DNA from 2 places in the Desulfonatronum parangueonense genome. Region 1 is predicted to be linked to the other one. Evidence: riboswitches for the same ligand, from Rfam matches in the RefSeq annotation. Region 1 holds a riboswitch; the other holds the start of a gene.

The links. Region 1 has a riboswitch for thiamine pyrophosphate ahead of thiS (sulfur carrier protein ThiS). Riboswitches for the same ligand answer to the same signal wherever they lie in the genome.
Region 2: it holds a riboswitch for thiamine pyrophosphate, as region 1 does, so the genes downstream of both, thiE (thiamine phosphate synthase) here and thiS (sulfur carrier protein ThiS) in region 1, are expected to answer to the same signal.

Annotation. Positions count from the first base shown of each region.
Region 1 covers NZ_BAAHXH010000003.1:3,960,797-3,971,844, forward strand. The annotation lists gene ACYQ15_RS17770 (ATP-binding protein) at 1-2,480, shown strand, start outside; gene ACYQ15_RS17775 (ATP-binding protein) at 2,480-3,988, shown strand; gene thiF (sulfur carrier protein ThiS adenylyltransferase ThiF) at 4,213-4,830, opposite strand; gene thiH (2-iminoacetate synthase ThiH) at 4,827-5,945, opposite strand; gene ACYQ15_RS17790 (thiazole synthase) at 5,942-6,748, opposite strand; gene thiS (sulfur carrier protein ThiS) at 6,748-6,948, opposite strand; TPP riboswitch at 7,431-7,533, opposite strand; gene ACYQ15_RS17800 (hypothetical protein) at 7,740-8,048, shown strand; gene rpsB (30S ribosomal protein S2) at 8,169-8,984, shown strand; gene tsf (translation elongation factor Ts) at 8,985-9,587, shown strand; gene pyrH (UMP kinase) at 9,601-10,320, shown strand; gene frr (ribosome recycling factor) at 10,322-10,876, shown strand.
Region 2 covers NZ_BAAHXH010000003.1:3,752,639-3,763,686, reverse strand. The annotation lists gene ahcY (adenosylhomocysteinase) at 211-1,518, shown strand; gene ACYQ15_RS16845 (5-formyltetrahydrofolate cyclo-ligase) at 1,518-2,093, shown strand; gene ACYQ15_RS16840 (purine nucleoside phosphorylase YfiH/LACC1 family protein) at 2,078-2,845, shown strand; gene ACYQ15_RS16835 (DUF3096 domain-containing protein) at 3,410-3,538, opposite strand; gene ACYQ15_RS16830 (baeRF3 domain-containing protein) at 3,638-4,795, opposite strand; gene ACYQ15_RS16825 (anaerobic nitric oxide reductase flavorubredoxin) at 4,813-6,003, opposite strand; gene ACYQ15_RS16820 (DUF3341 domain-containing protein) at 6,265-6,930, opposite strand; gene ACYQ15_RS16815 (hemerythrin domain-containing protein) at 7,027-7,479, opposite strand; gene ACYQ15_RS16810 (hypothetical protein) at 7,896-8,492, opposite strand; TPP riboswitch at 8,881-8,982, shown strand; gene thiE (thiamine phosphate synthase) at 9,174-9,827, shown strand; gene thiC (phosphomethylpyrimidine synthase ThiC) at 9,824-11,048, shown strand, end outside.

The DNA.
Region 1 (11,048 bases):
ACCAGATCCAGGAGCAGGAAGCCTTTGTCGGCTATTTCCGGGCTCTGGACTGGTATGTGGCCACGGTGGCTGATGTGGAGGAGGTGGGAGCTCCGGCCAAGTCCGTTGTTTCCCGGCTGAGTTTGATCATTGCCGGGATTTTTTTTGCCAGCCTGGGCATGGGGCTGGTGTTGACAACGCGGATCACCAAGCCTTTGAACGCCTTGGCCAATTATGCCAAAGCATTGCCTGGGAGAGATTTCTCCGGCCCGCTTGAGGTCCGGCCGGAGATCGCGCGTCTTCCGGATCGGCACAAATGCGAAGTGGGACGATTGGCCGCCGCATTGATGTACATGGAGGTGGCCCTGAATGAGAACGTTCGCTCCCTGATCGACACCACCGCCGTGAAGGAGCGGGTTCAGGGCGAACTCTCGGAGCGCGTGCGTAGCGAAGAGAAGTTGCTGCTCCAGACCCGACTGCAGGAGTTGTTGATGCAAATCGCTTCGACCTACATCAATCTTCCCCTTGGACGTCTTAATTCAGCCATCGAGACGTCCCTCGGCGAACTGGGTAGACTGGCTGGAGCGGATTGCGCATATCTTTTTGATTATGATTTCGAAAGCAGAATCTGCATCAACACCCATGAATGGTGCGCTGAGGGAATTGCTTCCCGAATCGAGTCGCTGCAGGAGGTTCCCCTGACCATGGTCCCGGAAATGGTGGAGGCGCATCAGGATGGCCGGGTTTTGTTCATTAACGATGTCCGGGCCCTGCCGCCGGATTCGGAATTTCGGAAATTGCTGAAGGATAAGGGCATCAGCAGCCTGTTCACCGTACCGCTGATGGACGGAGAGATATGCCGGGGTTTTGTCGGATTTGATTTTTCCCGGGAGTTCAGCCTGGATGCTCAAGAAATCATTCGATTGCTGCAGATTTTCGCGCTCATGCTGGTGAACGTCCGCAACCGAGGGAAGGTGGAAAAGGCCTTGCAACTCAGCCGGGAAACCGCCGAGGCAGCCAGCCTGGCCAAAAGTCGATTCCTGGCCAACATGAGCCATGAAATCCGCACTCCCATGAACGCCATTCTCGGTTTCGCCAATGTTCTGGAGCGTGATTCCTCCCTGACTCCATCCCAGGCCAAGCACGTGCGGACCATCCTGCGCAGTGGAGAGCACCTGCTGCGGCTGATCAACGACATTCTGGACATGGCCAAGATCGAAGCCGGCCGCACGGTTCTTGTTGCGAAAGATTTCAGCCCGAATGCGCTGATGCGCGAAATGGATAATCTTTTCCGCCCCGCCGCTTCCGCAAAGGGGCTGTTTTTCAGGATGGAATCGGACCGGAACCTGCCGTCCGTCGTGCATGGCGACCAGAACAAGCTTGCCCAGATCCTGATCAACCTTCTGGACAATGCCGTCAAGTTTACCCGGCAGGGAGTGATCATCCTGCGGTGTGCCGTCGAAGCGACCGCACACGGTCAGGAGAGCCCGGTCATCAACCTTGTCTGGGAGGTGGAGGATACGGGCCCGGGAATCGACGAGAGGGAAACAGAACAGTTGTTCGATCCATTTCATCAAACCGCTACCGGGGTCGAGGCCGGCGGCACCGGACTGGGACTTTCCATCAGCCGCGGGTATGCCCGGCTCATGGGCGGCGACCTGACCTTTACAAGCAGAAAGGGGCAGGGAAGCTGCTTTCGCTTCCGGATTCAGGTCCGGGAAGCGGCGGAGCAGTTTCAAGCCAAACCACGGCCGCGGGAAGTGGTCGGCCTGGCTTTCGGACCGAATGCCCAGCCTGCTGCACAAGAGGGCCGGGAAGCTGACGCGTGGCGAATTCTGGCCGTGGACGACAAACCCGAAAATCTGGCCCTGATCGCATCGCTGCTGCAACCCGTGGGATTCGCGGTTCGGGAGGCGGCCAACGGCGCCGAAGCGTTGCGGATATTTGAAACCTGGTCGCCGCACGCCGTATTGATGGACATGCGCATGCCGGTCATGGACGGGTTTGAGGCGGTCCGGCGGATCAAGGCCAGCGCCGCCGGCCAATCCGCATTTGTGGTGGCCGTCACGGCCGGAGCCTTCATGGACTCCCGCCAGGAGATCATGGATGCCGGCGTGGACGCGTATTTGGCCAAGCCATATCAGGCGGAAGAGCTGTTTGCTGTCCTGGAGCAAGGCCTTGGGCTGCAATATGTTTACGCTGAAGAATTCGATTCCGGATCTGGGCAGCGGTCAGGCGATACGTCGTATTCCGAAATACCTTCACCAGGATCCCATCACCTGACGCAAGCCACGGTCCAGGCTGTTCTGAATGTGGCCGACAGGGGCGATATAGTCGGCCTGCAATCCCTGATCAGGGAAGTCTTCCAGGAAGATCCAGCGGCGGCTCGGATACTGGAAGACATGGCGGAACGCTTTGACTATCAGGGGATTAAAAAATTCATGAAGACGCCCAGAGGCGGGGAAGTTCGGGCCGAGCCGGTCGGACAAGGAGATCAATAGTGCACAGACAAAAACAGTCCTCTATCATGATCGTGGACGACAATCCCACCAACCTGAAACTGCTGCTGGAGCTTCTGCTTGCCAAGGGCCATCGTGTGGTGGCCTTTACCAATGGTCCCCAGGCCTTGGCGGCCGCCGTGCGGCATCCTCCGGATCTGGTCCTGCTGGACATTCGGATGCCGGAAATGGATGGGTTCGAGGTGTGTGCCCTGATCAAGGCGGACAAGGCCCTGCGGGACATTCCGGTCCTGTTTATCAGCGGCATGGATGAACACGAGAACAAGATCCGGGCATTCGCCCTGGGCGGTGCGGACTATGTGACCAAACCCTTCCAGCCGGAGGAAGTCCTGGCCAGAGTGGAGACCCATCTCCAACTGCGGCATCTGTTGCGGGAGAGCGAGACCAGGAACTTCGCCATCATCAACGCCATGCCGGACATGATCTTTGTCCTTGACCGGGAGGGGAGATATCTGGAAGTCCATGCACCTGAAGAATCGCCGTTGCCGATTCCCCGGGAACAGCTGCCAGGCAAGTCCTTCCGGGATTTCTTTCCAGCGGAAATGGTTGACCTTTTTCTGGAATCGTTTCGTCGGGCCGCTGAGACGAGGCAGATCCAGGTCGTGGAGTATTTTCTGGATATCGGGGGTATATCCGGTTATTATGAGGCCCGGGTCACCTGCATGGACGAGGATCGGTTTCTGGCCATTGTCCGGGATGTCACGGACAAGAAAAAAGCCGAACGGGCGCTGACTCAGGCCAAGGAAAAGGCCGAGGCCTCCAGCCGGGCCAAGTCCGAATTCCTGAACAATATCGGCCATGAAATCCGAACGCCCTTGAACGGCATCATGGGCATGTTCCAGGTCCTGTTGGAGACCGGATTGGATGGTGAGCAGCAGCACTATGTCCAAAACGGCATCCAGGTCGGCAGGCGATTGACCGGCCTGCTGTCGGACATTCTGGACCTCTCCCGCATCGAGTCCGGGAATGCGGAAATTCAAGCCTACAAATTCCAGATCAGGGAAACCTGTTCCGGCGTATTGGAATTGTTTCAGATTGCGGCCCGGGAAAAGGGTATAGCCATGGAAATCCATTTGGATCCCCTGGTTCCAGCCATGCTCGTCGGCGACAAGGTCCGGGTGCGCCAGATCCTGTTCAACCTGATCGGCAACGCCGTGAAATTTACCGAAACAGGACGGGTCAGTCTGACCATGTCGCTCATGCCGGTCAAAAACAACGGTGATCTGCCGGTCTTGTTCACGGTTTCGGATACCGGCATCGGCATTGAGGATGATGCCCTCAGCAAGCTTTTTCATCCCTTTGTCCAGGCGGATGGCTCCTATACCCGCAAATACGAAGGAGCAGGGCTGGGGCTGGTCCTGGTCCGGCGTCTGGTGGAATTGATGCAGGGGAACATATCCGTGGAAAGCGAACCGGGCCAGGGCAGTTCAGTGCATGTGGTCCTGCCGTTTACCTTGCCGGAACAGGTCGGCGAGGAAGAAGGCAGGTGAAGTCAGGCTCATCGGAAGGCGACTGACGCGGGCTTTGCCCGCAAACCAGGTTATCAGTTATCGGTTATCAGTTATTTGTTATCTGGATTTTTTCTGATAACTGATAACAAATAACCGATAACAATTAACAAAGTCATTCCCGCGAAGGCGGGAATCCAGCTCATGCTTGCCACAATTTTTGAACGAGAACCTAATTCCGGTCTATCAAGCTAAGTCGTTACGGATCAGGAAGATGTTGACGTCAGATGCCAGGCCAGTACGGCATCAGCCTGTCTGGCCGCGGACAGGGCCACGATGGGAGCCTGGGGAGGGGTGGCCGGGCAGCAGATGGAGGTTTCGTCGCCCACAAGCAGGAAGCCGGGGCGGACTTCGCGGGTGCGGATTCTGTCCGGATTACCGTATCCGGCCACTCCTGACGCAGCGACGAAGAGTTTTTTTGTCGGAATCATGGACTCAGCCAGCAGCTTTTTGATGGTTGGATCGTCCACGCACTCCACCACCGTGGTGCAGCTGGCAAACAGTTCTCGAACATTCCGGCTGCTGATCTTCGTCTCGTACGGGTGGATCTCCAGGTCGGGATTGATTCGCAGGAGGTTGGCGGTCAGAGCCGCCACCTTGGGCCGGCCGATCTGGTCCGGAAAGAAGAATTGCCGGTTCAGATTGGAGGCTTCCACCCGGTCGAAGTCCACCAGCACGAAGCGCTTGAACCCGGCACGGACCAGGAAATGCGCGCAGTTGGAGCCCAATCCCCCAGCCCCGGCCAGGCCAATGCGCGCCTGTTGCAGCCGATCCAGGGCTTGGGCGCCGATATGACTGGCGATTCCTTGTTCCGTGATGTTCATGCCGCCCTCATGTCCAGCGGCTGCCAGTCCTTGAACACCGGCTGAAAGCCCTTGCTTCGAAGCATGGCGGTGATTTCCGCCACGCCGCGGGGATCATTGACCTCGAACTGGGGCGTTCCGGCATCTGACGAGCCATGACCGCCCACGGAGGTGGAAACCCCGGCGGACAGTCTTGTCACCCCCAGGGGCAGCAGATTTTCCCGCAGCTTCGCGGATTCTCTTGTGGACAGGGTGATCCCCGCCCTGGGCAGATAGAGGCGCTGGGCCAGGAGAATCTGGGTCAGTTCGCGGTCGGAAACGAGCTGGTCCGGTTGCCAGCCACCGGCATGGGGCCGCATTCGGGGCAGGGAAAGCCCGATTTCCGTGCCGGGATACCGATCCTGGAGCCAGCGGGCATGCATGGCTGTCCAGAAGGCGTCCACGCGCCAGTCGCCAAGCCCGTACAGGGCGCTGATCCCCACCCAGCGCATGCCGGCGCGACAGCCACGTTCCGGGGCGTCCAGGCGAAAGGCGTAATCGCGCTTCGGGCCGCGGAGATGGACCTGTTCATACAGTCCCGGATCGTAGGTTTCCTGATATATGGTCAGGCCTTCGGCCCCGGCCGCGATGAGCCGGGCATATTCCGCCGTGGTCAGGGCATAGACCTCCAAAAGCAGGCTGGGAAAGAACTCCCGCAGCACGCCCAGGGCTTGTTCCAAATATTCCGGAGGCGCTTTCCGGCGGGCATCCCCGGTGAGTACGAGGATCTGCTTCAGGCCCGTGGCCGCGATGGCTTGCGCCTCGGTGCGAATCTCCTCCAGGGACAGCTGCCGACGGGAGTTGACCTGGTCGGCATTGAATCCGCAGTAGACGCAGCGATTGGTGCAGTGGTCGGAAATATACAGCGGGGTGAAGAGCTGCACGGCCCGGCCGAAGTGACGCAACGTGAGTTCGGCGGCTTTTTGGGCCAGGGTCTCCAGCATGGTGTCCGCGGCCGGGGAAAGCAGGGCCAGCAGGTCGTCGGGTCCGAGCCGGTCGCGGCCCAGGGCGCGGTTGACGTCCTGCTCCGTACAGGCCTGCACGGCAGCGGGCACGTTCAGGCCGCGATACTGATCGATCAGGCTCTGGAAGCTCATGGGAGGGGGAGTGCGGCGTCTTCGCCGGGCTGCTGATCCAGGAAGCCCGTCAGTGGAGAGGACGGGGCGGCCTTGAGGCGCTGGGCGCCGGGACCGGCCAGATATCCCATGCGTCCGGCCCGCACTGCGTCGGCAAAGGCCCGGGCCATGGCCGCCGGATCGTTCGCCGTGGCAATGGCGGTGTTCACCAGCACCGCATCTGCGCCCATTTCCATGGCTTCGCAGGCATGGGAAGGACGGCCCAAACCCGCGTCCACGATGATGGGCAGGTCGATCTCCTCGATCAGGATGCGGATCATCTCCTTGGTTTGCAGGCCTCGATTGGTGCCGATGGGCGCGCCCAGGGGCATCACCGCAGCGGCTCCGGCCTGAACCAGGTCCCGGGCCACGTAGAGATCCGCATTGACATAGGGTAGAACCACGAATCCTTCCCGGGCCAGGATTTCCGTGGCTCGGGCCGTGGCGTAGCCGTCCGGAAGCAGATGGTTGTTGTCCGCGATGACCTCGATCTTGATCCAGTTCCCGCAGCCCATGGCCCGGGCCAGCCGAGCGATGCGCACGGCTTCATCCGCTGTGCGCGCGCCGGAGGTGTTGGGCAGAAGCCGCATCCGGGAAGGTATATGGTCCATGACATTGCCCGTGGCGGCGTCCAGATCCACCCGGCGCAGAGCCACGGTGATCACCTCGGATCCCGACGCCTCGCAAACCGCGGGGATCACGGCGTCGTCGCCGTACTTGCCCGTGCCGATGAACAACCGGCTGTGCAGTGTTTCCGTGCCGATGCGCAGATCTTCGTCCAGCATCATCCGCCTCCTACGAATCGCAAAAGCTCCAGATGGTCGCCATCCTGAAGCGTTGTTTCGGCAAATCGTTCCCCAGGAATGATTTCCCGGTTCAATTCGGCGACCACGGCGGCCGGGTCGAGCCCCTTGCTCGTAATCAGTTCCTGGAGCGTCAGGGGAGCTGTCAAATGTTCGTTCTTTCCGTTGATGTGAATATGCATTGGCGAATCCAGGATAGGTTTGCGTTTCGTAACTATTCAGGTAACTGCTCAATAAGGCAGGGCAACCAACCACCGCGTATCCGTGCTGCCTGGATAGCGGAACGCGCCGGTCTGCGCCGGTATGACGGAGTGGCGTATCTCGAAAGCGAGTGCTCTCGGTCGTCACCCCGGCGCAAGCCGGGGTCCAGGTGTTTTTTCTAAGGTTCACTGCCCGGAGTTATTGAGTAGTTACCTATTCAGCACGTTTTTTTCCGGTAATCGGAATCGGAATCGGGGTCGGGGTCGGAATCGGTATCGAAAAAAAATGGAATGCCCTTCCACATGGCTTCGCTTCGATCCCGATCCCGATCCCGATACCGACCCCGATACCGAGCCAAACCCGGCAACAGCATTAGTATCGCTGAGTAGTTACTGCGTTCCAATAAAAAAAGCCTTTCCGGAGCCGGGTGGCAGCTGGTCCGAAAAGGCGGTCTTGTTGCAAAACAAGTGCTTGGCTGCTTTCCTCCGACGGCATGACCCGTGTCAGGTTCCAAGGGTCGGGACAATGCGTCCCCTCTCAGCCTCACGGCTCCCCCAGCTTTCCGATTACGTATCGGAAAAGAATTCGGGTGTAAAGGATCGGTAACGCGAGGACTCGAAGCTGCCCGCCTTCATCTATCAAAATCGAAATCGCAATCGAAATCGCAATCGCAATCGAAATCGGAAAGAAATATTTAAAATTATAACGCCATCCTCAATGAATACACGACGCTCGATTTCGATTCGACTTCCCATCGTTCCCACGCTCCAGCGTGGGAACGAAGCCTTGGGCGCTCCAGCGCCCCGTTTGGGCACAGAGTGATCAGTCAATTCACGTCAGCCAAGGCTGTCCGGAAGAAATTCCGCGTAATGAAACTGCCAATGCTTGTGAATATCCGAAGAGCGGCGTTTCACCGGATTTCAATTCGCGACGCTGGAGCGTCGGGAGCTGCATTCCCACGCTGGAGCGTGGGAACGATCAATCCTCAATTGATACGACGCTCGATTTCGATTTCGATTTGGATTCGGATGGAATGCGCGGGGATAAGGTTTTGCTTGCCAGGGGAGAAATTATGGCCTAATTAAACACGGTTCAAAATTCGCACATCCTCCGAATGGCCTGAGGGTCTCTCGTCCGGGACGGGAGTGAGCGGGCGCTTTGACGGAGGGTGGAGGAAAAACCCGATTCAAGGAGCATTATCATGGCGTATGTGACAATGAAGCAAATGTTGGAGACCGGCGTGCACTTCGGTCACCAGACCCGGCGCTGGAATCCCAAGATGCGGCCCTATATTTTCGGTGCGCGCAACGGAATCCACATCATCGACCTGCAGCAGACCGTGCGCATGTTCCAGAAGGCGCACGACTTCATCGCTGAGACCGCGGCCCAGGGCGGCAAGGTCATGTTTGTCGGCACCAAGCCCCAGGCCCGGGAGATCATCAAGCAGGAAGCGGCGCGGGCCGGCATGTATTCCGTAACCCATCGCTGGATGGGCGGCACCATGACCAACTTCCAGACCATTCGCAGCAGCATTGACCGATTGAAGAAGCTGGAGGGCATGTTCGAGGACGGAACCATCAACCGTTTCGTCAAGAAAGAGATCGTACGCATGCAGCGCGACGTGGAGAAGCTGAATCTGGCTCTGGGCGGCATCAAGGACATGGATGATCTGCCCCAGGCAGCTTTCATCATCGACCCGAACCGGGAACAGATCGCCGTCCAGGAATGCCGCAGGCTGAACATCCCCGTGGTCGGCGTGGTGGACACCAACTGCGATCCGGATCTGATCGACTTCATCATCCCCGGCAACGACGACGCCATCCGCGCCATCAAGTTGTTTGCCGGCAGCATTGCCGATGCCTGCCTCGAGGGAGCCGCCAGGATGCGTGACACGGCCGGCGCGGAGCAGAAAATGGAAGACGAAAAACGCGCTGACGAGGGCGCCGAGCAGCCCGCGGTTGATGCGGCGGTCAGCAAGGACGACGACAGAATACTTGACGCTACGGAGGAGAAGTAAATGGCAATTTCCGCAAGTTTGGTAAAGGAACTGCGCGAGCGAACCGGCGCAGGCATGATGGACTGCAAGAAGGCGCTGGAAGAGTGCGGCTGCGATCAGGAAAAGTCCGTGCTCTGGTTGCGTGAAAAAGGCTTGTCCAAGGCCCAGAAGAAGTCCGGCAGAGCGACTTCTCAGGGCTTCATCGGTTCATATATCCACTCCAACGGCAAGATCGGAGTCATGGTCGAGCTGAAATGCGAAACCGACTTTGTTGCCAAGAACGAGAAGTTTCTGGAGCTGGCCAAGGATCTGGCCATGCAGGTCGCTGCCACGTCTCCGCTGTGCGTCGCGCCCGAGGACATCGATCCCGAGGTTCTGGAACGCGAACGGCAGATCTTCACCCAGCAGACCAGGGACGAAGGCAAGCCGGAGAACATCATCCCCAAGATCGTGGACGGTCGAATGAAGAAGTTCGCGCAGGAAGTCTGCCTTCTGGAACAGGCCTTCATCAAGGATGATTCCCGCAAGGTGAAGGATCTGATCACCGAGACCATCGCCGTGCTCGGCGAAAACATCCAGGTCGGACGGATCGTGCGTCTGGCCCTGGGCGAGGAGGCGGCATAGCTGCCGAAACGTCATGCATCTGAAATACCCCAGGGTACTCCTCAAAATCAGCGGCGAGGCCCTGGCCGGGCCCAAGCCCTTTGGAATCGATCCCGAGACCATTGACACCTTTTGTCAGGAGATCGTGGACGTTGCCGACTTGGGCATCGAATTGTCACTGGTGATCGGCGGAGGGAACATTTTTCGCGGTCTCTCCGCCGCTTCCCAGGGCATGGACCGGGCCGGCGCCGACTATATGGGCATGCTGGCCACGGTGATCAACTCCCTGGCGGTTCAGGACGGACTGGAAAAGCTGGGGTTGTCCACCCGCGTGATGACCGCGTTCTCCATGCAGCAGGTCGCCGAACCCTACATCCGCCGCCGGGCCATCCGGCATCTGGAAAAGAAACGGGTGGTGATCTGCGCCGCGGGAACCGGCAATCCCTTTTTCACCACGGATACCGCGGCCGTGTTGCGGGGCGCCGAACTCAAGGTTCAGGCGATTCTCAAGGCCACCAAGGTGGACGGAGTCTACGACAAGGATCCCAAAAAGCATCAAGACGCCCGGTTGTTCACGCACATCTCCTACATCGACGTATTGAAAAAGCGCCTGCAGGTCATGGATTCCACGGCGATTTCCCTGGCCATGGACAACAATCTGCCCATCATCGTGTTCAACTTGTTCACCGCGGGCAACATCAAGCGGGTCGTACTGGGAGAAGACACGGGAACGCTGGTCACAGGAGGAGAATAACATGGCTTCCGTATTGAAAGACAACAGAGAGCGCATGGAGAAAACCCTGCAGAGCCTGGACAAGGAATTCAAGCGGTTGCGTACCGGTCGGGCCTCCTCGGCCCTGCTGGAGGGCATTCGCGTCGATTACTACGGCACCCCGACCCCTCTGGAGCAGCTGGCCTCCGTATCCATCCCGGACAGCCGGACCATCGCCATCCAGCCCTGGGACCGGGCCGCTTTCAAGGATATCGACAAGGCCATTCTCAAGTCCGATCTCGGCTTGAACCCGGTCAACGACGGCAAGACAATCCGGATCATTATTCCGCCGCTGACCGAAGAACGCCGCAAGGAACTGGTGAAGATCGCCAAGAAGTTCACCGAGGACGCCAAAGTCGGCATTCGCAACATTCGTCGCGATGCCAACGACACCTTGAAGAAGCAGGAAAAAAGCAAAGAAATCACCGAAGACGAACTGCGCAAGATCCAGGATGACGTCCAGAAACTGACGGACGAGTTCATTGCCAAGACTGACGAGGTTTTCGCGGCCAAGGAAAAGGAAATCATGGAGATCTGAGCCGGTTTTATTTTAACCAGTTCGTATCCGACAAAGTTTTTCCGGCGCAAAAATGACGCTGTTATTGAGGATGGCGCTGCATTATCGGGGTTCGAAATCGCAATCGAAATCGTTGGGATGAACTTGGCATGACTTTCGATGCCGATTTCGATTGCGATTTCGATTTCGATTA
Region 2 (11,048 bases), 210 kb from region 1:
AACACGGGTTGACCCCTTTTTTGCTTTATTCGCTCTTGACCCATGGGATGATATAGGTTTTCCTCCGTTTTTTTCAAACCTGACATCAAAAGTCCGAGTCCATCGCCCATCGCCCATCGCCCATCGCCCATAGCCCACAGCCTCTAGCCCATTACCCATCACCCATCGCCTAGAACCAAAAAAAATTACCAAGCAAAAGGAGTACAACCCATGACGAGAATTCCCGATACCAAAACGGACTTCAAAGTCCGCGATCTTTCCCTGGCCCAATGGGGTCGTCAGGAAATCGAGATCGCGGAGACGGAAATGCCTGGCCTGATGGCCCTGCGTGAGGAATTCGGCGCTGATCAGCCCCTGAAAGGCGCGCGTATTGCCGGCTGCTTGCACATGACCATCCAGACGGCCGTGCTGATTGAAACCCTGATCCATCTTGGGGCGGAAGTCCGCTGGAGTTCGTGCAACATTTTCTCCACCCAGGATCACGCCGCGGCCGCCATTGCCGCGGCCGGGATTCCGGTCTTTGCCTGGAAGGGCGAGACGGAAGAAGAGTATTGGTGGTGCGTGGATCAGACAATCCAGGGACCGGATGGCTGGGTTCCGAACATGCTGCTGGACGACGGCGGGGACCTGACCCAGGTCATGCACGAGAAGCACCCCGACGCCATGGCTTCCTTGCGAGGGTTGTCCGAGGAGACCACGACGGGCGTGCATCGTCTGTATCAGATGGAAAAAGCGGGTACTCTGAAATGCCCCGCCTTCAACGTGAACGACTCCGTGACCAAGAGCAAGTTCGACAATCTCTACGGCTGCCGGGAATCTCTGGCTGACGGCATCAAGCGGGCCACGGACGTGATGATGGCCGGCAAGGTCGTGGTAGTGGCCGGTTACGGGGACGTGGGCAAGGGCTGCGCCCAGGCCATGCGTGGCCTCGGAGCCAGAGTCGTGATCACGGAGATCGATCCGATCATCGCTCTGCAGGCGGCCATGGAAGGATATCAGGTGATCACCATGGAAGAGGCCGCGCCCATGGGAGACATCTTCGTCACCGCCACGGGATGCCGCGACGTCATCACCCGCGCCCACATGGACGCGATGAAGGATCAGGCCATTGTCTGCAACATCGGCCACTTCGATCTGGAGATCGATGTTGCCGGCATTCGTGAACTGGCCTGGGTCAACATCAAGCCCCAGGTGGATCACATCGTTTTCCCGGACGGCAAGCGGATCATTCTGCTGGCCGAGGGCCGCTTGGTGAATCTGGGCTGCGCCACCGGCCATCCCTCCTTCGTCATGTCCGCCTCGTTCACCAATCAGGTCATCGCCCAGATCGAATTATGGACCAATCCCGGCAAGTACGAGAACAAGGTCTATGTGTTGCCCAAACTGCTGGATGAAAAGGTGGCCCGTTTGCACCTGAAGAAGCTCAATGTCGGTCTGTCCTCCCTGACCGAGGCCCAGGCCGATTATCTCGGCGTTCCGCTGGAAGGGCCCTACAAGCCGGATTACTACAGGTATTGATGTCAAAAAGAATTCTCCGCTCCCGGCTGACGGCGCGGCGACGCAGCATGCAGGCCGAGGACGCCCTGCGACGAAGCCATGCCGTTCAGGAACGCGTGCGCGAGCTTCCCAACTGGGAAGCCATGCGCACGGTCCTGGTCTATCTTCCGTTTCAAAACGAAGTGGACACCTGGGAATTGATTCATGAACTTTGGGGCCGGGGCGTACAGACCCTGGCCCCTTGTTGCCGTCCGGACTGCCCGGGGGAGATGGATTTTTACCGGTTCCGCTCTCCTGAAGACCTGCTTCCCGGCAGCTACTCGATTCCCGAACCAGACCCCGGACGTTGCTCCATGGTCGATCCGTTAATATGCGATTGCATCCTGACCCCCGGCGTGGCTTTTGACCGCCAAGGATTTCGTCTTGGCTTCGGCGGGGGCTACTATGATCGGCTCTTGGCCCTCACTGGAGTCGAAGTGCTGACCATCGGGATGGCCTATGATTTCCAGGTCCTGGACGACTTGCCCCGGGAACCCCACGATCAATCCGTGCAGGTCCTTTGCACGGACAAAGAAACGATATGGGCCTGCACATAGACTGCATCCCCTTTTCCTTTCCCGGATTGCCGAAAATTCGCGCTGTCTTCACCACCCGCCGAGGTGGCTTGAGCCGAGGCCCCTATTCCGGCGCCAATCTGTCCTGGGAGGTGGGAGATGCAAGGAATGATGTGCTGGATAACCGCAATGCCTTGCAAGAACTCGCGGGCTTCCGGCACTGGGCCGAAGCGCGACAGGTCCACGGGGTAGAGGTGCTGGTTGAGCCGAACCCCATGTCCTCTGACCAATGTGCCGAGATCCAGGCCGACGGACTGGCAACTTCCCGTCCGGATCTGGCCCTGGTCATCAAGACGGCGGATTGTCAGCCCATTCTCCTGGCCCATAACGGCGGACGTCATATAGCGGCCCTGCATTGCGGCTGGCGGGGCAACCGTCAGGACTTTCCCCAGATAGGCGTTCGGACCTTCTGCGACACCTACGGCTTTCCGCCGCACGAGGTGCTGGCCGTGAGGGGCCCGAGCCTTGGCCCAGGCGCCAGCGAATTCGTAAACTTCGATTTGGAGTGGGGAGAGACCTACAGAAAGTTTTATGATCCACAAAGCCGAAATGTCGACCTGTGGCGTCTGACCAAGGAGCAACTGCTACAAGCCGGCCTGCTCGAAGAACGCATATTCAGCATCGACCTCTGCACCTCCAGTCTGCCGGAAACCTTTTTCTCCTATCGCCGCGACAAGACCACCGGACGACAAGCCGGGTTGATCTGGATGGATTCTGCTGCTGACTCTGATTGAATCTTTTTTTTTCACCACAGAGGCCACGAAGAGCACGAAGGGGCAAAAGAATACAAGACATGGCTCCGCAACTGAGGTCAGATTTTTGTGACGACATCAGTGCGCGAGCAAGTATTAACCTTCGTGTCCTTCGTGCTCTTCGTGGTGAAAACTTCTTGACGCTTCAAATCTTTTTCACCACAGAGGCCACGAAGAGCACGAAGGGGCAAAAGAATACAAGACATGGCTCCGCAACTGAGGGTCAGGTTTTTGTGACGACACAGTGCGCAAGCAAATATTAACCTTCGTGTCCTTCGTGCTCTTCGTGGTGAAAACTTCTTGACGCTTCAAATTTTTTTCACCACATAGGCCACGAAGAGCACGAAGGGGCAAGAGAATACAAGACATGGCTCCGCAACTGAGGTCAGATTTTTGTGACGACATCAGTGCGCAAGCAAGTATTAACCTTCGTGTCCTTCGTGCTCTTCGTGGTAAAAACTTCTTGACGCTTCAAATCTTTTTCACCACAGAGGCCATGAAAAGCACGAAGTCAAAGCCACCAAATGGTCTTCAACGTCATCCAGATCAGTCTATCAACCGGAGAATACCGAAGACAATCAAATAAATGGCGACAATGTAATTCAGCAACCTGGGAAATATAAGAATCAAGATTCCCGCAATGATGGACACGATCGGTTCGGCCGCAATGTTCATTTGCATGATTTCCCACCCTTCACCAGATTTTTTGGAATCAAACGGAACAGGACACGGAACCTGATCATTCCGTGTCCCTCCAGCTTCAGAATTTCTTCACTAAAATCGATAAATCGCTGCTATTCCCGTCTTTGTCGGCATCCGTTCAGCAGGGACGACCACGACTGTTCCGCCTTTTTTCAGAGCAAGTTGCCCCAGGTCGTCGAGCAGATCATCCACCTTGGGATCCATCATTTCGCCTTGCTCGACCTCTCCTGTGGCCGGATCCACTCTGCCGGGAATTTCACGGTCAGCCTCCACCAGCAGCGTGCCGACCCTTCCATCAATAATCGCCTTGGCAACCTGTGACAGGTCGTCCTCACCCAATCCTTCTGCCCTTGCCGAGCCGAATTTATCCACGTACCCCGCCAAAATTTTCAGGTATCTCGGCTCAACCAGCCCCCAGGCGAGTTGGCGCAGTTCGTCCAGGGATGAAAGGGAATCCGGGTGAATGGTGATGCCTTCCGGCAGGAGAGAGGGGTTGCGGCTGATATCGTGAAACAGGTGGTGGTGCTCCGGAAGCGCGGCCAGAATCAGCGGCAATCCGGACGGCTGGGAATGGTGCTCCATGACGGCGCGATCCACGGTCCGAAAGAACCGTTCCGCGTCAAGGTCCACCTGATCTTTTTTTCCGCCATGACCGTGATGCATGGCATTTTTGCCCACGCCCACACCGCCGTAGGAGGAGACGGTCAACCGAGGATCGGTCAACTCTTCTCCCAATGCCTCCACCAGCGTTTTGGGAACACCCGGAGCCGGCATGATCTCATCCAGGGCGTCCCGATTGCCTTCGAACAGCTTCATCTCCTTCCGGTTTACCGCGAGAATCTGATAGCGATCGGCGGATTGCAGAATGCGCCACAGGGGCTTGGTGTGGAAGTTGTCCGCCGCGACGGCCAATTCGGGAACCGAACGCTGGAAGGTGTAAACCTGAAAGAACCCTTTTGAACCAAGCACTGCCAATCCGTCCAGGGTGTGATTCCAAAATTCCCGGTCCTCGCTCAATTCCCGAAACTGCTTGAGCAACGGCCCAACGTCCTCCTTTGGGTATTGCCGCAACAGTGACTCCTCAAGCTTCTTCACCAGATTCTTGAACCGGATGGGATCCTGCTTGTTCTCCGGAAAATTCCGGTATGTCGGCTGGTACAGGGAAAGGCAAGGTGGTTCACAGTTGTCAAACAAACCAGCGGCGTAATCTTTTTCCAATGTGTTGTTCATTCAGACCTCTCTCTGGGTTATGTTAGACTCGACGCGAACTCTCTGCCGAACCGAATGCAATTCTCCACGGCTTCATTGTTGGGATTCCACTTTGCACGAATTCCCTCATTGACCAAATGAAAGCCGCCTTCCCGCAACCTGTCGGATATGATCTTCAGGGATTCCCCGCTCCATCCGAAGCATCCGAAAGCCGCCGCCTTCTTGTTCTTGAACTGCAACCCTCTGATTTCCTCCAGAATTGCAGCGGTGGCCGAAAGGATGCCCTGGTTGATGGTGGGCGAGCCCACAAGAATTGCCTTTGATTTGAAAACTTCCGTCACCACGTCGTTCTTGTCCGACTTGCCGACGTTATAGAGTTTCACATCAATATCGCTGTTTTCTTCGGCTATTCCCTTGGCTATGGCCTCCGCCATTCTCCGGGTTCCGTCCCACATGGTATCGTAAATTATCGTGACCTGATTCTCTGCATAGGCATTCGCCCACTTCAGATATTGGTGCACGATCTGCAGGGGATCCTTCCGCCAGATCACTCCATGGCTGGGGCAGATCATGTCTACAGGAAGCCCCAGCTCCAGGATTTCCTTGATTTTCTTATCTACCAGCGTACTGAACGGAGTCAGAATGTTGGCATAATACTTGATTGCTTCCTGATACAACTCCGCCTGGTCCACCAGATCATTGTACATCCGCTCGGATGCCAGATGCTGCCCGAAGGCGTCATTGCTGAAAAGAATGTTGTCCCCGGTCAGGTAGCACATCATGTTGTCCGGCCAGTGCAACAGTCTCGCCTCGACAAACACCAGCTCCTTCGATCCAAGGCTGACTTTGTCGCCGGTTTTGACGACCTGGAAATTCCAGTCCTGGTGATAATGTCCCTTCAGCGAGTTCACCCCGTTTGCGGTACAATAAATGGGCACATCCGGGATATGACGCATCAGTTCGGGCAAAGCGCCGCTGTGATCCGTTTCCGCGTGATTGGCGATCACGAAGTCGATCTTTTCCAAGGGTATTTGCTGTTGCAGTTCCGCTAGGAATTCATGGGAAAAGTTGCCCCATACCGTATCGATGAGAGCGACTTTTTCATCCCGGACCAGGTAGGAATTGTAGCTGGACCCACGATGAGTAGAGTATTCCTGCCCATGAAACGTCCGCAGTTCCCAATCGACCTTTCCGACCCATGTGACATTGTCATTGATTTTAAAAGCCATCCAAGGCCTCCAATTGGTTGCATGACCAGGGTGTCCGGTCATGATTCATAAAGAATTGTTTACCAATGATATAATTCCATAAACAATAGGCGCAAGCATTGCCGTCACCTTCATCGACTTGTTGCACATATTCCATGTCGGGATCAGCAGGAATGCCGGAATGTTCCACATGATGGCTAAATAGGATTCAAAATCAAGACAATTCAACCAGTAGGCATCTCCCCTGACAGAAAAAACATGCCAGCGTGCCAGACGGTTCATCTAAACGTTTGGGGTGCGCGGATCATTGCTCCACTTGGCCACTGGGTCTCCCGAACTCGTTTCCTGCGGGTCGCCGTGGGCGGTCGTGGTATGCGATACAGCCTTCTCGCCCTCGGGATAGGGTTTGTCCGTTGCATCCAGATCCGCTCTTGATTCTGCCTTGGAACCAATATCTTCCGCTTCCGTCCGCTCCAGGATGTCCATGGCCTTTTTCTTCCAATCCCTGTCGTCGGCATGCACGGAGAGCAGGATCCCGCCCTGCTTGATCCGGCCTTCGTAGCGATTGGCTTCGTATTCAGGGATCCCCATGCCCACCAGGGCTCCGGCGATTCCCCCCACCAGCCCTCCGGCGCCGACGCCGGCCAGTGCCGCGATAATTGGACCCGCGGCAACGAAGGGACCAACTCCAGGAATCGCAAACAACCCTATCCCCGCCAGCCATCCCAGGCCTCCCCCGATTACCGCGCCGGTTCCGGCCCCTGTGGCTGCCCCTTCGGGAGCTTTCGTGGATTTGTCGATGGCGAATTCCTTGTTGCCGATATTTTCAGGAAAAAGGACGGAGATATCCGTGTTGCGGAAGCCTTCATTTTTCAACTCGTCCACCGCCCTTTCAACCATTGGACGACTTGGGTAGATGCCGTAAACGGCGATGTTTTTTGAAGCCATGATCGTTCTCCATTTTATAACATTGCTGCCTGTCAGTTTGCCTTCAACATCGACATGGAGGGAGAAGAAACCTTCAACCTCTTCCCTCCATTGCGCTTACTTCAGTTTTTTCTTGATTTTCTGCTTTTCCTCTTCAACCTTCTCCGCCATCATATCGAGCTCATCTTTGCTCATCGCCTTTTCCGCGGCCTTGAACAATTCCGATTCTTCTTCCTTGATATGATGCTCCACAAGTTCCTTGAACACCTTCACCTTGGCCCCCCACATGTCATCGTCCTTCGCCATCTTATCAAGTTCTTTCAGGACCAGCTCACTCACGTGGTGTTCTTCCATGCCTTCCATGGCCTCTTCACGGGCCTCTTTCTTGGCCATCAACGGCGAGTAGAAGATGGCCTCCTCGGCCTTCATATGCGGCACCAGTTCCTGCTTGAGTGTATGAAACAATTCTTCACGTTTCTTGTGATCGCTTTGCTTGCTCTCCTTCAGTTTCCCGAGGATACCCTTTACCTCTTGATGATCTTTCTTAATCATCTGAAATAACCTGTTCATTTCTGTTCTCCTTGAAGGTTGAAGATTGTACCTGACTCATGAGAATCATGAAACTCAGATCGAATTACAGATGATAGCTGCAACATCGAACTGACGCATCGGGAAGGTTCCAGAGCCGGTTATGCAAGTTTTTACCTTTCCCTCGACAAAATCGTCACTAGGGAAAAGCCGTAATTATGGTGAAGGGATAATGTATAGCGGCATTCTTCATCGTAGCGGAGGCCGATTCGGTTTTCTGACCAAGCTAAACTCTTTGGAAATATTGTGCTTCGCCGTGCGATTCCAGACGTGCCTTCAGCTCAGACCGCAAAAAAAAGCCCGGAACAGGTTCGACCTGTCCGAGCTTTGCTGATAGCCGCAATACGGTACTATCAAAAAAATATCGCAAGCTTGCTAGCGGGATCTCGATGCGGATGCTACTCCACCTTGGCCAGTTCCTGAAAATCCATTGCGCTGACGTACTTCGTCAGATCATCCTTTTCGACATTATAGCCTTTGACCACGACCAGGATGCGGTTGGCCACCACAATGCTGATCTCCCCGCGCCGATCGCCGGGAGTGTAGTTGACCACGGCCCGCTGGCCGGCAATGGTTTCCATCTTCGCACCCGCGGAGGCGGCGATCATCGGATTGCTGAACATCATCATGATACCCTGAAGCATCGGCGAATCGGCCATTATTGAAATGTTGATCTCGCCTTCGCCGTCGTCCCTGTGATAGGCTCGTTCGGCAGTGACGCCTCCGCCCATGAACATTGCCGCCATGGCCGAGGATTGTGCGTCGTCGGCCGTCCATCCCGGCTGAGCATCGGGAAGAAAGCTTTCCAACCTTCCGCCTTTTTTCTGGCGAACCAATTGGGCCGCATAATCCAGATTCCCCGCTGCTGCGGTATAGTCTCCCTGTTTGTACAAAGTGAGCGCCTGTTCAATGGTATCCAGAACATCATCGGCCATGACGGAAAGAGGTGAACAGAAAAGAAACACGGTAAACATCAATACCAAAACACGAAGCATCGCACCCTCCAAGTTAGTAAAGGTTGAAAACCCCAAAGCCTAACTGTTCGCCACACACCGCAACCACTCCAATCAATTAAATAACACCTATAAGGAAGTCGCTCAGAGCGTGTCAATGCATTTGATCAACCGCCAGGACGGATTTGTTCTCTGAAATATTATACTCGCAGAACGGTAGGTGCATGAAGGGTGCAAGGCGTGTCTCCAGGGTGGACATCAATCGAAATCGCTATCGAAATCGCAATCGTAATCGGAAAGTTTCAGATTCGACTTCGATTACGATTTCGATTTCGATTTCGATCCGGATAGCGCCTGAGGATTGGGAGCGAAACTGCCCGGGCCATGCCGCGGCTTCTCTTTACAGGTCCTGAAGGATGCAGTACGTGTCTTTCATTGCTGGGGGAGCCGTGAGGCTGAGAGGGGGCGTCTGCCCCGACCCTTGGAACCTGATACGGACCATGCCGTCGTAGGGAAGCAGCCACATACTGCCTTTTCGGACCGCCATGCCGCATTTCCAGGTCCCGAAAAGGCGTTTTTTTTTGGCCTCCGGTTTTCGCCGATTTCGCCTTCCCCTGCATGACATTTCAAATTTTTCGCCCATGGATTTTGACTGACTCTTGAGGCCAAGCAAAATCCGCATCAATTTCAACCGCTGATTGCGATATAATGAGAGGACCATCCATGAACAATCCGCTGCACAACGTTGATCTCTACTGCCTGACCAGCGAGGAGCACTCCCTGGGACGGTCCAACGTGGCCGTGGTTCAGGCCATGCTGGACGCCGGCGTGAAGCTGGTCCAGTACCGGGAGAAATACAAACATGCCGGGGAGAAGCTCCGGGAATGCGAGGTCATTCGGGAGATGACCCGCAAGGCCGGTGCGCTGTTTCTGATCAATGACGACGTGGCCGTGGCCCAGGCCGTGGACGCGGACGGCGTGCATGTCGGACAGGACGACCTGCCCGTTCCCGTGGTCCGTCGCCTGCTCGGGCCAGGCAAGATCATCGGCCTGTCCACCCACTGCCCGGAACAGGCCCGGGCCGCGGTGGAAGCCGGGGCGGACTACATCGGCGTGGGCCCGATATTCGCCACCAAAACCAAAAAGGACGTTTGCGCGCCTGTGGGATTGGAGTACCTGGAATGGGTCGTGGGTAACCTCACGATTCCTTTTGTGGCTATCGGAGGAATCAAGGAGCACAACATCGCGGAAGTGGTCCGGCGCGGAGCAGCCTGCGTGGCCATGATCACGGAAATCGTCGGCCACAACGACATCGCCGCGCAGGTTCGGATTCTACGCAACCGCATGCACTCAGCCTCAAAGGAGATCGGATCATGAGCTGGACCACTCAGATGGACGCGGCCCGCAAGGGCATCATCACCCCGCAGATGCGCATCGTGGCGGACAAGGAGAACATGGCGTTGGAAACCTTGGTCCAGCGCATGGCTCAGGGCACGGTAATCATTCCGGCCAACCGCAACCACGCCCATCTCGATCCTGAGGGCGTCGGGCTGGGACTGCGCACCAAGATCAACGTCAACCTGGGCATTTCCAAGGACGCCTGCGATATGGACCTGGAGATGGAAAAGGTCCGTCATGCTCTGCGCCTGGGAGCCGAGGCAATCATGGATTTGAGCTGCTTCGGCAAGACCCGGGAGTTTCGCCAGACATTGATCGCCGAGTCCCGGGCCATGATCGGCACGGTGCCCATTTACGACGCCGTGGGGTTTTACGACAAGAACCTGTCCGACATCAGCGCGGATGAGTTCTTTGACGTGGTCCAGGCCCATGTGGACGACGGCGTGGATTTTCTGACCATCCATTGCGGATTGAACAGGCTGACCGCCGAGCGGATTGAAAAAACGCAGCGCCTGACCTCCCTCGTCTCCCGGGGCGGCTCTCTGCTCTACGCCTGGATGAAGGAGAACGACGCTGAAAATCCGTTTTACGAACACTACGACCGGCTGCTGGAGATCTGCGCCCAGCACGACGTCACCTTGAGCCTGGGCGACGGCTGCCGGCCCGGATCGTTGCACGATGCCACGGATGCGGTCCAGGTCCAGGAGATGATCGTTTTGGGCGAGCTGACCAAGCGGGCCTGGGAGCGCAACGTGCAGGTGATGATCGAAGGTCCGGGCCACATGGCTCTGAACGAGATCGCCGCGAACATGGTCCTGGAAAAACGGCTCTGCCACGGCGCGCCCTTCTACGTACTCGGCCCCCTGGTCACGGACGTGGCCCCTGGCTACGACCACATCACCAGCGCCATCGGCGGGGCCGTGGCCGGCGCCGCCGGCGCGGACTTCCTGTGCTACGTCACCCCGGCCGAGCACCTGCGCCTGCCCACGCTGGACGACATGAAGGAAGGGATCATGGCCGCCCGCATCGCGGCCCACGCCGCGGACATCGCCAAAGGCATTCCCGGCGCGCGGGACTGGGACGACAAGATGTCCAAGGCCCGAGCCGACCTGGACTGGGAGGCCATGTTCAGCCTCGCCCTGGATCCGGAGAAAGCCCGCGCCTACCGGGAGTCCTCCCGACCGGCCCACGAAGATTCCT